3 regions of the Fictibacillus nanhaiensis genome follow, and region 3 is predicted to be linked to each of the others. Evidence: predicted binding sites of a transcription regulator. Region 3 holds the regulator's gene; each other region holds the start of a gene.
What was found. The regulator LexA, encoded in region 3, represses DNA repair genes until DNA is damaged. The targets are predictions, from matches to a motif close to CGAACATATGTTCG.

Region 1 (3,263 bases), 670 kb from region 3:
CCTTTTTCGAAATACGTAAACTTCAGCGCTTGGTTCTCTCCCATCGCAACACAGATTGTCTCATTGAATTCTTCGTACTTTTGTTCATCTAATTCTGGCTTTCTTCCATAGTCCAGACCGTCCTGATGCTCTCTTAGCATTTTCACGTGCTCCGGCAGCATCATCGCCGTCCACTTAATCGTTCCTCTGTCACGAATCACCGTTCTTCCGCCCCCTTATGCCTTATGTCCACCTAAAAGTCGGCTTCTGTATAATGCTGTTCCTCCTTTTGTATAAGAAACAGCTCGCAGAAGAGAGTTGGATCCGTATTTTTGCCGAATATCATCCATAACGTAGCCGATCTTTCTTTTCTTTGGGTGGTCTAAAGAAAACAAAGTAAGCTGTGTTTCTGTATCTTCGCAAACATTAGAAAGGGCGATTGAAATCTTACGCACCGTCTCTCCCCGATAAAAGGTTTGAAGAAGCTCTAGACACACTTCATACAGCTCCATCGTAATATTAGATGGCTGATCGATTGATTTAGAACGATGAAAGCCACCACCACCTTCATCTTTGCTGTACCCTAGCCCAAAACTGATCGTCCTGCCTGCTTTTCTTGCCCTTCTCGCACGCCTTGCTACCTCTTCACACATCTCCAAAATGACATGTTTGATCTCCGTTATATCCGTATAGTCACGAAGTAAAATCTGGCTTTTTCCGTAGCTGACCTGACCTTGCATGATGGGCGCACCGATTTCAGACAGATCGATGCCCCATGCATGGTGATAGAGCTGATTTCCCATGATCCCGAATTTTTTCTCTAAAAGTTCAAGAGGATAATGCGCGAGGTCACCCACTGTTACAATACCCATCCTGTTTAAAGTCCGCTCTACTCTCGATCCGATTCCCCACATCTGGCTTAGTGGAGATAGATGCCATAGTTTCTTCTCTACATCTTCATACCCCCACTGCGCCACGCCTTTTTTCTTCGCTTCAAGATCGAGACAAAGCTTTGACATGAGCATGTTCGGGCCGATTCCGATCGCACACGGCAATCCAAACTCTCGCCAGATGTCACGGCGGATCCTCTCAGCAAGTTCTTGTGCACTTCCCCATAACCTTTCTGTTCCGTCAGCTTGAAGAAAACTTTCATCCACGCTATATGTGTGGATCGACTCTGGTGGAACATACCGGTGCAGCATCTTCGTAATCTCCATCGATCTTTCTAGGAAATAAGCCATCTGCGCGTTTACAACGATAATGTTTTTATTCTTTGGAATCTCAAACAGCCGGTTGCCTGTGCGAATACCAAAATCAGCCTTCAGTCTCGGTGACGCTGCAAGCACCACGCTTCCTTGTCTCTCCGTATCCCCTACTACTGCCAAATGACATGTCAGCGGATTTAACCCTAAGCGAACAGCAGCACAGCTTGCATAAAAACTTTTCATATCCATACATAAGATCGTACGCTTAGGCATTTCATCATAGTTCATTCGACACACCCCTTTCGTTGATTTACGAACATCTGTTCTTTATATGTATACCCATTTTAACCGAATGTATGTTCTTATAACAATGGTAATTTTTTCAGCAAATTTTGCAGATTGACGTTTTTGAGCCAAAAGTCTAGGATTTATAAGGAAAGATAGGTGAAGAAATGAATCGTTTATTAATAAGAAAAATGATCCAACATTCGTTGAAGGATTATTTTTGGGAAGAAGAAAATTGTATATTAACGGAGAAAGAATGGGCCAATCTCGAAGAGAAAGTTTTGCGCGAGATACATGAGGAAGACCAAAATGAGGCTGTTTACAGCATCATTCAGGACGTTGTATATGCCTATCTTACAAATAAATAAGCAGGTTCCGTTTTTGAAGAGGGGGAACCTGCTTATTTTTGTGCTGTTGTGAGAGGTTTGGACTGTGATCGATGAGATTTTAAGCGGCAATCCACGAGTTTTTGGCTGTGATCCACAAGTTTTGGGCGGCAATCCACGAGTTTCGGACTCCAATCCACAAGTTTCGAGCTCCAATCCACGAGTTTCGAGCTCCAATCCACGAGTTTCGAGCTCCAATCCACGAGTTTCGAGCTCCAATCCACAAGTTTCGAGCTCCAATCCACGAGTTTTATCACCAACTCCAAAGTCTTCCAAACCTTTAGTTTACATAATATAATTATTGCAATCTACTTCTGTCTAAACGATTTTCCACCTAGTGTTTCGATCAATTTTGGCATGACTTGATACATCGTACTTCCAACGTTCATCCACCATGGAAGGTTGATCTCACGAACGGGACGCTCCATCGCTCTGACGATTTTTTCTGAAACATGCGAAGGCTGAAGCATCAGTTTTTGAACGTTTTTAACGTAATTGCCAGACTGATCAGCAAGTGTAAAGAAGTTTGTCGCGATCGGTCCAGGGTTGATGGTTGTCACATCTACCCCTTTATGTGCGACTTCTAAGCGTAACCCGTTTGAGAATCCTAACACAGCATGTTTTGTTGCTGCGTATACGCTCGATTTTGGTGTTGAGATCTTACCTGCTTGAGACGCAATATTCACGATATGACCGCTTCCTCTTTGAAGCATGTGCGGCAGTACTGCTCTCGTACACGCCATAAGCCCAAGAACGTTCGTTGAAAACATTCCTTCGATATTTTTCCATGGCGAATCCACAAACTCTTCAAAAATGCCATAACCCGCGTTGTTCACTAAAATATGTATGTTTTGATGTTCACTTAGGATCGTTGAAAGAACTTCCTCAACGCTGTCTGTGTTCGAAACATCTAAAAGATAGTAAGGGGCCGTTACATTCGTAGCTTTTAAGATCGCTTCCTGTACCACTTTTAGTTGATCTTCTCTTCTTGCAGCAAGGATGGGGGTTGCTCCCTTTTTAGCAACATCCATAGCGAGGTGAGCCCCGAGTCCCCCAGATGCTCCTGTTATCAAGACCACTTTGTTTTTTAATGTACTCATCTTATAACTCCTGTTCTCTCCGATAATATGATATCTTGTTCTCTTCCTCTACACGTACTCGTCCTTCTGACTGAAGCAGATCGAGATGACCTACAACTTCGGAAACTACTAAACCGAGTTGCTTTTCATATAGTTTTGGAAACAGGCGTCTGCACAGCTCAAAAACGGTTAATGGCCCATCGCTCAACAGATGTTCAAGCGTCTTTGCACGCTCAGTGTGATCGTGAAGTCGTTTTGTGATCAGCTGTTCTGCATTTGTAAAAGGCTCTCCGTGTCCAGGGTATATCGTTTTTAAGTTCAGCGTCATT
Region 2 (3,263 bases), 1.4 Mb from region 3:
TTAATGCCGACAAGTACATCAAACACACCAAGGCGTAGATCACGTATGATCTGAATCCGTTCTAACGTCTTAATTTCTGAATGCAGATAACGAACTTTTATGCCGAGCTCTACAAAATAATCGGTTAGGTCCTCAGACATCTTTTTTGTTAACGTTGTAACAAGAACTCGTTCGTTTTTCTCGATTCTTTCGTTAATCTCACCTAATAAGTCATCAATCTGACCTTTGATCGGACGGACTTCTAGTGTAGGATCAAGAAGACCGGTTGGACGAATAATCTGCTCAACTGGATCAGGTGCGTGCTCGAGCTCATACGGACCTGGTGTTGCGGATACGTAGATATGCTGAAACTTTGTGTACCGCTCAAATTCCTCAAACGTTAACGGACGGTTGTCTTTTGCGGAAGGTAATCGGAATCCGTGATCGACAAGGACGCCTTTTCTCGCTTGGTCTCCATTAAACATTCCACGAATCTGCGGCAGAGTAACATGGGACTCATCAATGACAATTAAAGAATCATCCGGAAAATAGTCTAAAAGTGTGTAAGGCGTCGATCCCAATGGTCTTAGAGTCAAGTGAACAGAATAGTTCTCAATCCCTGAACAGAACCCCATTTCAGCCATCATCTCTAAGTCATATCTTGTTCTCTGTTCAAGACGCTGTGCTTCTAATAGTTTTCCAGCTTCATTCAATTCTTTTAGGCGATCTTCCAGTTCGGCTTCAATGCGCTTGATCGCTACTTTCATCTTTTCTTCACGTGTTACGAAGTGGGAAGCAGGGAAAATAGCAACATGTTTACGTTCCCCAAGAATTTCACCTGTGAGTGCGTCCACTTCAGTAATGCGGTCGATCTCATCACCAAAAAACTCCACACGAAGACAATGTTCGTCTCGTGAGGCTGGGAAGATTTCCACAACATCTCCTCTAACTCGGAACGTACCACGAGTAAAGTTAATATCATTTCGGTTGTATTGAACATCTACAAGATCACGTAAAAGCTGGTCACGGTCTTTCTCCATTCCTTCTCTTAAGGAGATCACCATGTCTTTATATTCCTCAGGTGAACCTAGACCATAGATACACGAAACACTGGCTACGATAATAACGTCTTTTCGTTCAAAAAGTGATGATGTAGCAGAGTGACGAAGTTTATCGATCTCATCATTAATGCTTGCATCTTTTTCGATGTACGTATCAGAATGTGCGATGTATGCTTCTGGTTGATAATAATCGTAATACGAAACAAAATATTCAACTGCGTTGTTCGGGAAAAATTCCTTTAACTCACTGTAAAGCTGTCCGGCTAATGTTTTGTTATGAGCAATAACAAGCGTCGGTTTGTTTACTTCCTGAATAACGTTGGATACCGTAAACGTCTTCCCTGTTCCGGTCGCACCAAGCAGGGTCATACTCTTTTTTCCTGCGTTTATATTGTTCACAAGATGTTGGATCGCTGCGGGCTGATCCCCTTGTGGCTGATAGTTTGATTTGATTTCGAACAATTGATCTTGACTCACAAAACCGAACCTCCGTTCCTAAATTCTGGTTACTCAAATTATAGCACAGGCCCTATCCAAAAACCTAATAATTACGAACAAATATTCGCAGAAGTTTCTGGAAAGAAAGTAAAGTGGTATACTCATAAGTAGGCGCAAGTTGGGAAATAAATTGTATGGGGTCTGACCCCATTTCCCGCTAGCATTAGAAGTTGTGTCCCATTAAAGGAGTTTTAATATGGAGTTTTTTTATATACTGCTAGGTTTATGCATCGGTATCTTTTCCGGCATTTTTGGAATTGGTGGTGGCTTTATCCTGACACCCGTTCTTATTCTTTTCGGCATTCCGCCTCTTTCAGCGATCGGAACAAGTCTCATGTATTCAATCGGGACAAGTGTTTCAGGAGTTGCTGCACATCTGAGATTTAAGAACATTCTATGGAAACCCGCTGCTGTTCTAGGAATTGTCGGAATTGGAGCAACACAGGTTGCTCACCCACTAGTCGTTTGGTCAGAAAAAATGGGTTACGACGATACGATTATTCCTATATTTTATATTGTTCTTCTTGCCTACTTTGCTCTTTCCCTGCTTTATAAGCAATCAAAACGCAAGAAAACAGCGCAAAGCACGACTGAGATTCAATTTTCTTGGCCGAAAGCCGTCTTTATTGGATTCACAGGAGGATTCATTTCTACGACATTAGGAGTTGGCGGGGGATTCGTGATGGTTCCAATGCTCATTTCATTAATGAAGTTTCCTTCTAGAAAAGCGGTTGGAACGAGCTTGGTCAGTGTGTTCTTCATTGTAAGTGCTGGATTTCTAACATACGCATCCAGTGTTCAGATCGATTATAAACTTGGCCTTCTTCTTATATTAGGCGCACTTGTAGGCACTCAACTAGGAGCCAAACTTACAACGATCTATTCCAGTGAACAGATTCAAAAATATTTAGGTGCCCTATACATCACAATTTTAAGCTCAGTCATTCTTAAGCTTGTTCACTTTGATAAAGCAGGTCTAGGAATTATTACACTATATGTGTTAACCATGCTTGTGCTTTTCTTAAAAGAAACGATCACGCATACAAAAAGAAAGACGTCTACCTCGTAAAGGTGACGTCTTTTTTCATCTTACTTTTCGTTTTTGTTTGTTATAAATTTTAAGTCCCAATAAAAAACCAACAATCGTAGATATTACGGCCACGATTTGGAGAGGCAATGGTTGATTCAAACCATCAAAAGCAAAAATCATAATAACAATCGTAATCCCTAAAGGTAAGTATTTAGTAAACAATACTCTATTAAAAAGCAGCTGCAAACACAAAGGCAATAAAGCTGCGACACTATACTCCAACATGAAACGAAGAACCCCTCTCCTTGAACACCTCAAAAAACCATCATTTTTGTAAACGTTCTAATATACCTCTCTAAATTTAACAAAACTCCCTAGACAAAAACAAGGAAATTGTTGAGGGAAATAAATTGTTTGGGGTCAGACCCCTTCTCTTTGAAACTTTCTGTTTAAAAGTACGTACAGTAGGATGTTGCTTGATGGGGACGAATATGATTTACAAGTATCTTCAAAGGAGATGATTTTTCATGTTAAAGAAATTATTAAAATCACTATTAGGACACAGCAGCCATAAAAGGTACAGCAGCTCTGGTTACAAATATAAGAAAAGCTATAAGAAATACAGCAGCAGTGATTTTGGCAAAAAGCATTATGGTGGATATGGGCACAAGCATTATAAGAAGAAAAAGAGAAGC
Region 3 (3,263 bases):
ACAGTTCATTTATTCGTTGCATTTTATCTTTAGATAACATTTTAAAAACTCCTTTTAAAGCATTCTTCACTCTATCCTACAGCAGAATGAAAGGAATTTCTAGTTATCTGTATTTTCCACATGTTCTTTGTATCTTCTATGTACGGTAGCTTTAGAAACATCGAATCCTAAACCTCTGAGAGTTAAGGCTATATCATGGAAGGTAAGCTTCATGTTCTTTAAACGTACGATTTCAGAGATCGGCACTTCTTTTTTGTCTCTGCCACCTCCGGTTTGATTTTTTAGATTCTTTTGAGGTTTATATCCTTCTTTGACAGCTTTTCTCATGCCTCGCTTAATCTTCATATTATGAAGCTTTCGTTGGTATTCCTCTACAGTTGATACAATATCGAGCACCATTTCGTCCGCTTCCGTTAACGTGTACTCTCCGTTATTAGAAAGGGTATATACTTTAATATTGTATTTGATCAACTGATGAAGGATCGCCATCTTAGCTTTTCCTCTGCCTAAACGAGTATCATCTTGGACAAGAAGGCATTGAAACTCACCATCTCTTGCGAGGTCTAATATGTTTAATAGTTCTTCTCGATCTAAAGAGAATCCACTAGCCTTCTCACGATAACAGTTCACCACTTCAAATTGAAATTGTAGTGCTAACTTCTTAAGTTCCCCTTCTTGTCTTTCTAATGAAGTCATTTGTTCATCTTTATCTGTACTTACTCTGGAGTAAATGATTGCTTTCATTTGTTTAAAACCCGCTTTATTATTTATTGACTGGTATGATTACTTTTTGACCTGGAAAAACCGCTGCAGCGTTTACGCTATTCTTCTTTTCGACCCATTTAATAAACTCCCAATTGGAATAATGATGCTTGGCATTATATTCTTCAGAAAGACTCCACAGTGAGTCTCCTTCCTGTATGGTTACTTCAATATATTGAGCTTCTTGTGAGGCAAGATTTGATAACGTAAAAAATATACCACCTAACAACCCTAAAAATACAATAACATGCATTGTCCCTTGTTTCATTGTGATATCCCCTTTCAACAAACGTTTGTTCGCATCTCTTGTTTTTATAATAACTGGAACGTTTGTTCGGTGTCAACTATTTTTTCGAACTTATGTTTGTATCTCTGAATTCCCCATGATATACTTTTTATAGATAAAAAATTCGGTGAGGTGCTAAAAAATGACTAAGTTATCCAGACGACAGTTGGATATATTGGCTTTCATAAAAGAGGAAGTATCACAAAAAGGGTATCCGCCTTCAGTTCGTGAAATCGGAGAAGCGGTTGGCCTTGCTTCAAGCTCTACAGTTCATGGGCATTTAGCAAGACTTGAAAAAAAGGGGCTTATTAGACGAGATCCTACAAAACCAAGAGCCATTGAAGTATTAGGATTAGAAGATAATATTCCTTCAGTCCGTTCTGTTTCAATTCCTGTTATCGGTAAAGTTACAGCAGGTCTTCCAATTAGCGCGGTTGAAAACGTAGAAGAATACTTTCCATTACCTGAACACGTTGTTGGTGATGAGAACGTCTTCATGTTATCTGTTGTAGGGGATAGTATGATTGAAGCGGGAATTTTCAACAGAGACTTAGTTGTTGTTAAACAACAGCCTACCGCTAACAACGGAGATATTATCGTAGCTATGACCGATGAAGATGAAGCTACGGTAAAACGTTTCTTTAAAGAAAAAAATCATATACGCCTGCAGCCAGAAAATTCATCGATGGAACCGATAATCCTGCAAAGCTGTACGATACTCGGTAAAGTGATTGGTGTATATAGAAGTATTCACTAATTCAAATAAAACATAAAGGCTGTTTTTTAAAGGATTATTGCTTTTATCTTTTTTATTGTCTTCTTTGAACAGTTGGTTGTAGTGTAAGGTGTGAGACTCCTACCCCGCACAAAGCAAGCAACCTAAATTGATATCAACTACTTTCAAAAGCAACAATGAATACGAATACAGCCAACATAAAAGAGAAGCAGCTTAGTAAGATAAGCTGTTTCTCTTTTTATATGTTTATCATCGTTAGTCCCTCTCACCTCTCCCCCTTTGTATGCATAAAGTGTACGGATACCCATACAGGAGGAATGAATCATGTATTATAATCCTTATGAACAAACAAGAAACCAAAATGTTAATACTCAGTATATGACGTTAGTAGATCCGTTCGTTGTGAATCGTTTGCGATCAGTAGTAGGTAAAGATCTAGTCGTAGAAACAACAAAAGATACGATTAGAGGTGTCCTTGTCGATGTACAACCCGATCATATTGCATTAAGTGCTGGTAACGACTCCACTTTTTTTGTTCGTATCCAACAAATTGTATCTATAATGCCTGTTTAATTAAATTTTTCATTTTTTTGAAAAAACAATAAAGCCCTGACAACGAATGTGTCAGGGGTTATTTCATTTTAATACATGCTCATATATTGTTCGCGTTCCCAAGGGTGAACTTGCGTGCGGAACATATCCCACTCGATCTCTTTCGCTTCAATAAAGTGCTCTGTAGCATGTGCTCCAAGAGCTGTTGTAAGAACTTCATTTTTGCTGAATAGAGTTAGAGCTTCTTTTAATGTTGCTGGAAGATCTTTGATACCTTCTGCTTCACGCTCTTCTTTATCCATAACATAGATGTTTCTATCGATTGGTTTTGGAGCGTTTAGCTTGTTCTTGATTCCATCAAGACCAGCTGCAAGCAATACTGCCATAGCAAGATAAGGGTTAGCCGTTGGATCAACGCTTCTTACCTCGATACGCGTGCTGATGCCGCGAGACGCTGGAATACGGATAAGCGGGCTTCTGTTTTGCATAGACCATGCAACATAACAAGGCGCTTCGTAACCAGGTACAAGTCGCTTATAAGAGTTTACAGTCGGGTTCGTGATCGCTGTGAAATCTTGTGCATGCTTTAAGATACCTGCTAAGAAATGCATAGCTGTCTCGCTTAATCCTGTTTCAGATTTCTCATCATAGAACACGTTCTCACCATCTTTGAATAGAGACATGTTCGCATGCATACCTGAACCGTTCACACCGAACAAAGGTTTAGCCATGAATGTAGCATGAAGACCATGTTTACGTGCGATCGTTTTTACAGCTAACTTAAACGTTTGAATGTTATCACATGTGCTCACTGCATCAGCATATTTAAAGTCGATCTCATGCTGACCAGGTGCTACCTCATGGTGCGAAGCTTCGATCTCAAAGCCCATATCTTCAAGTTCTAACACGATATCTCTACGGCAGTTT

Region 1: ACFS5O_RS11420 (Y-family DNA polymerase) is a predicted target of LexA. The motif match lies at 1,534-1,547, and genes of this name have one in related genera.
Region 2: uvrB (excinuclease ABC subunit UvrB) is a predicted target of LexA. The motif match lies at 1,592-1,605, and genes of this name have one in related genera.

Annotation. Positions count from the first base shown of each region.
Region 1 covers NZ_JBHUPF010000006.1:1,547,794-1,551,056, reverse strand. Annotated here, with positions in the region: gene ACFS5O_RS11425 (YolD-like family protein) at 1-200, opposite strand, end outside; gene ACFS5O_RS11420 (Y-family DNA polymerase) at 216-1,472, opposite strand; gene ACFS5O_RS11415 (YqzH family protein) at 1,637-1,837, shown strand; gene ACFS5O_RS11410 (SDR family NAD(P)-dependent oxidoreductase) at 2,164-2,955, opposite strand; gene ACFS5O_RS11405 (MBL fold metallo-hydrolase) at 2,957-3,263, opposite strand, start outside.
Region 2 covers NZ_JBHUPF010000006.1:768,388-771,650, reverse strand. Annotated here, with positions in the region: gene uvrB (excinuclease ABC subunit UvrB) at 1-1,517, opposite strand, end outside; gene ACFS5O_RS07435 (sulfite exporter TauE/SafE family protein) at 1,735-2,607, shown strand; gene ACFS5O_RS07430 (DUF2198 family protein) at 2,623-2,853, opposite strand; gene ACFS5O_RS07425 (hypothetical protein) at 3,096-3,263, shown strand, end outside.
Region 3 covers NZ_JBHUPF010000006.1:2,217,600-2,220,862, forward strand. Annotated here, with positions in the region: gene ACFS5O_RS14975 (DUF896 domain-containing protein) at 1-40, opposite strand, end outside; gene ACFS5O_RS14980 (YneB family resolvase-like protein) at 100-744, opposite strand; gene yneA (cell division suppressor protein YneA) at 764-1,030, opposite strand; gene lexA (transcriptional repressor LexA) at 1,191-1,805, shown strand; gene ACFS5O_RS14995 (DUF2642 domain-containing protein) at 2,109-2,357, shown strand; gene glnA (type I glutamate--ammonia ligase) at 2,426-3,263, opposite strand, start outside.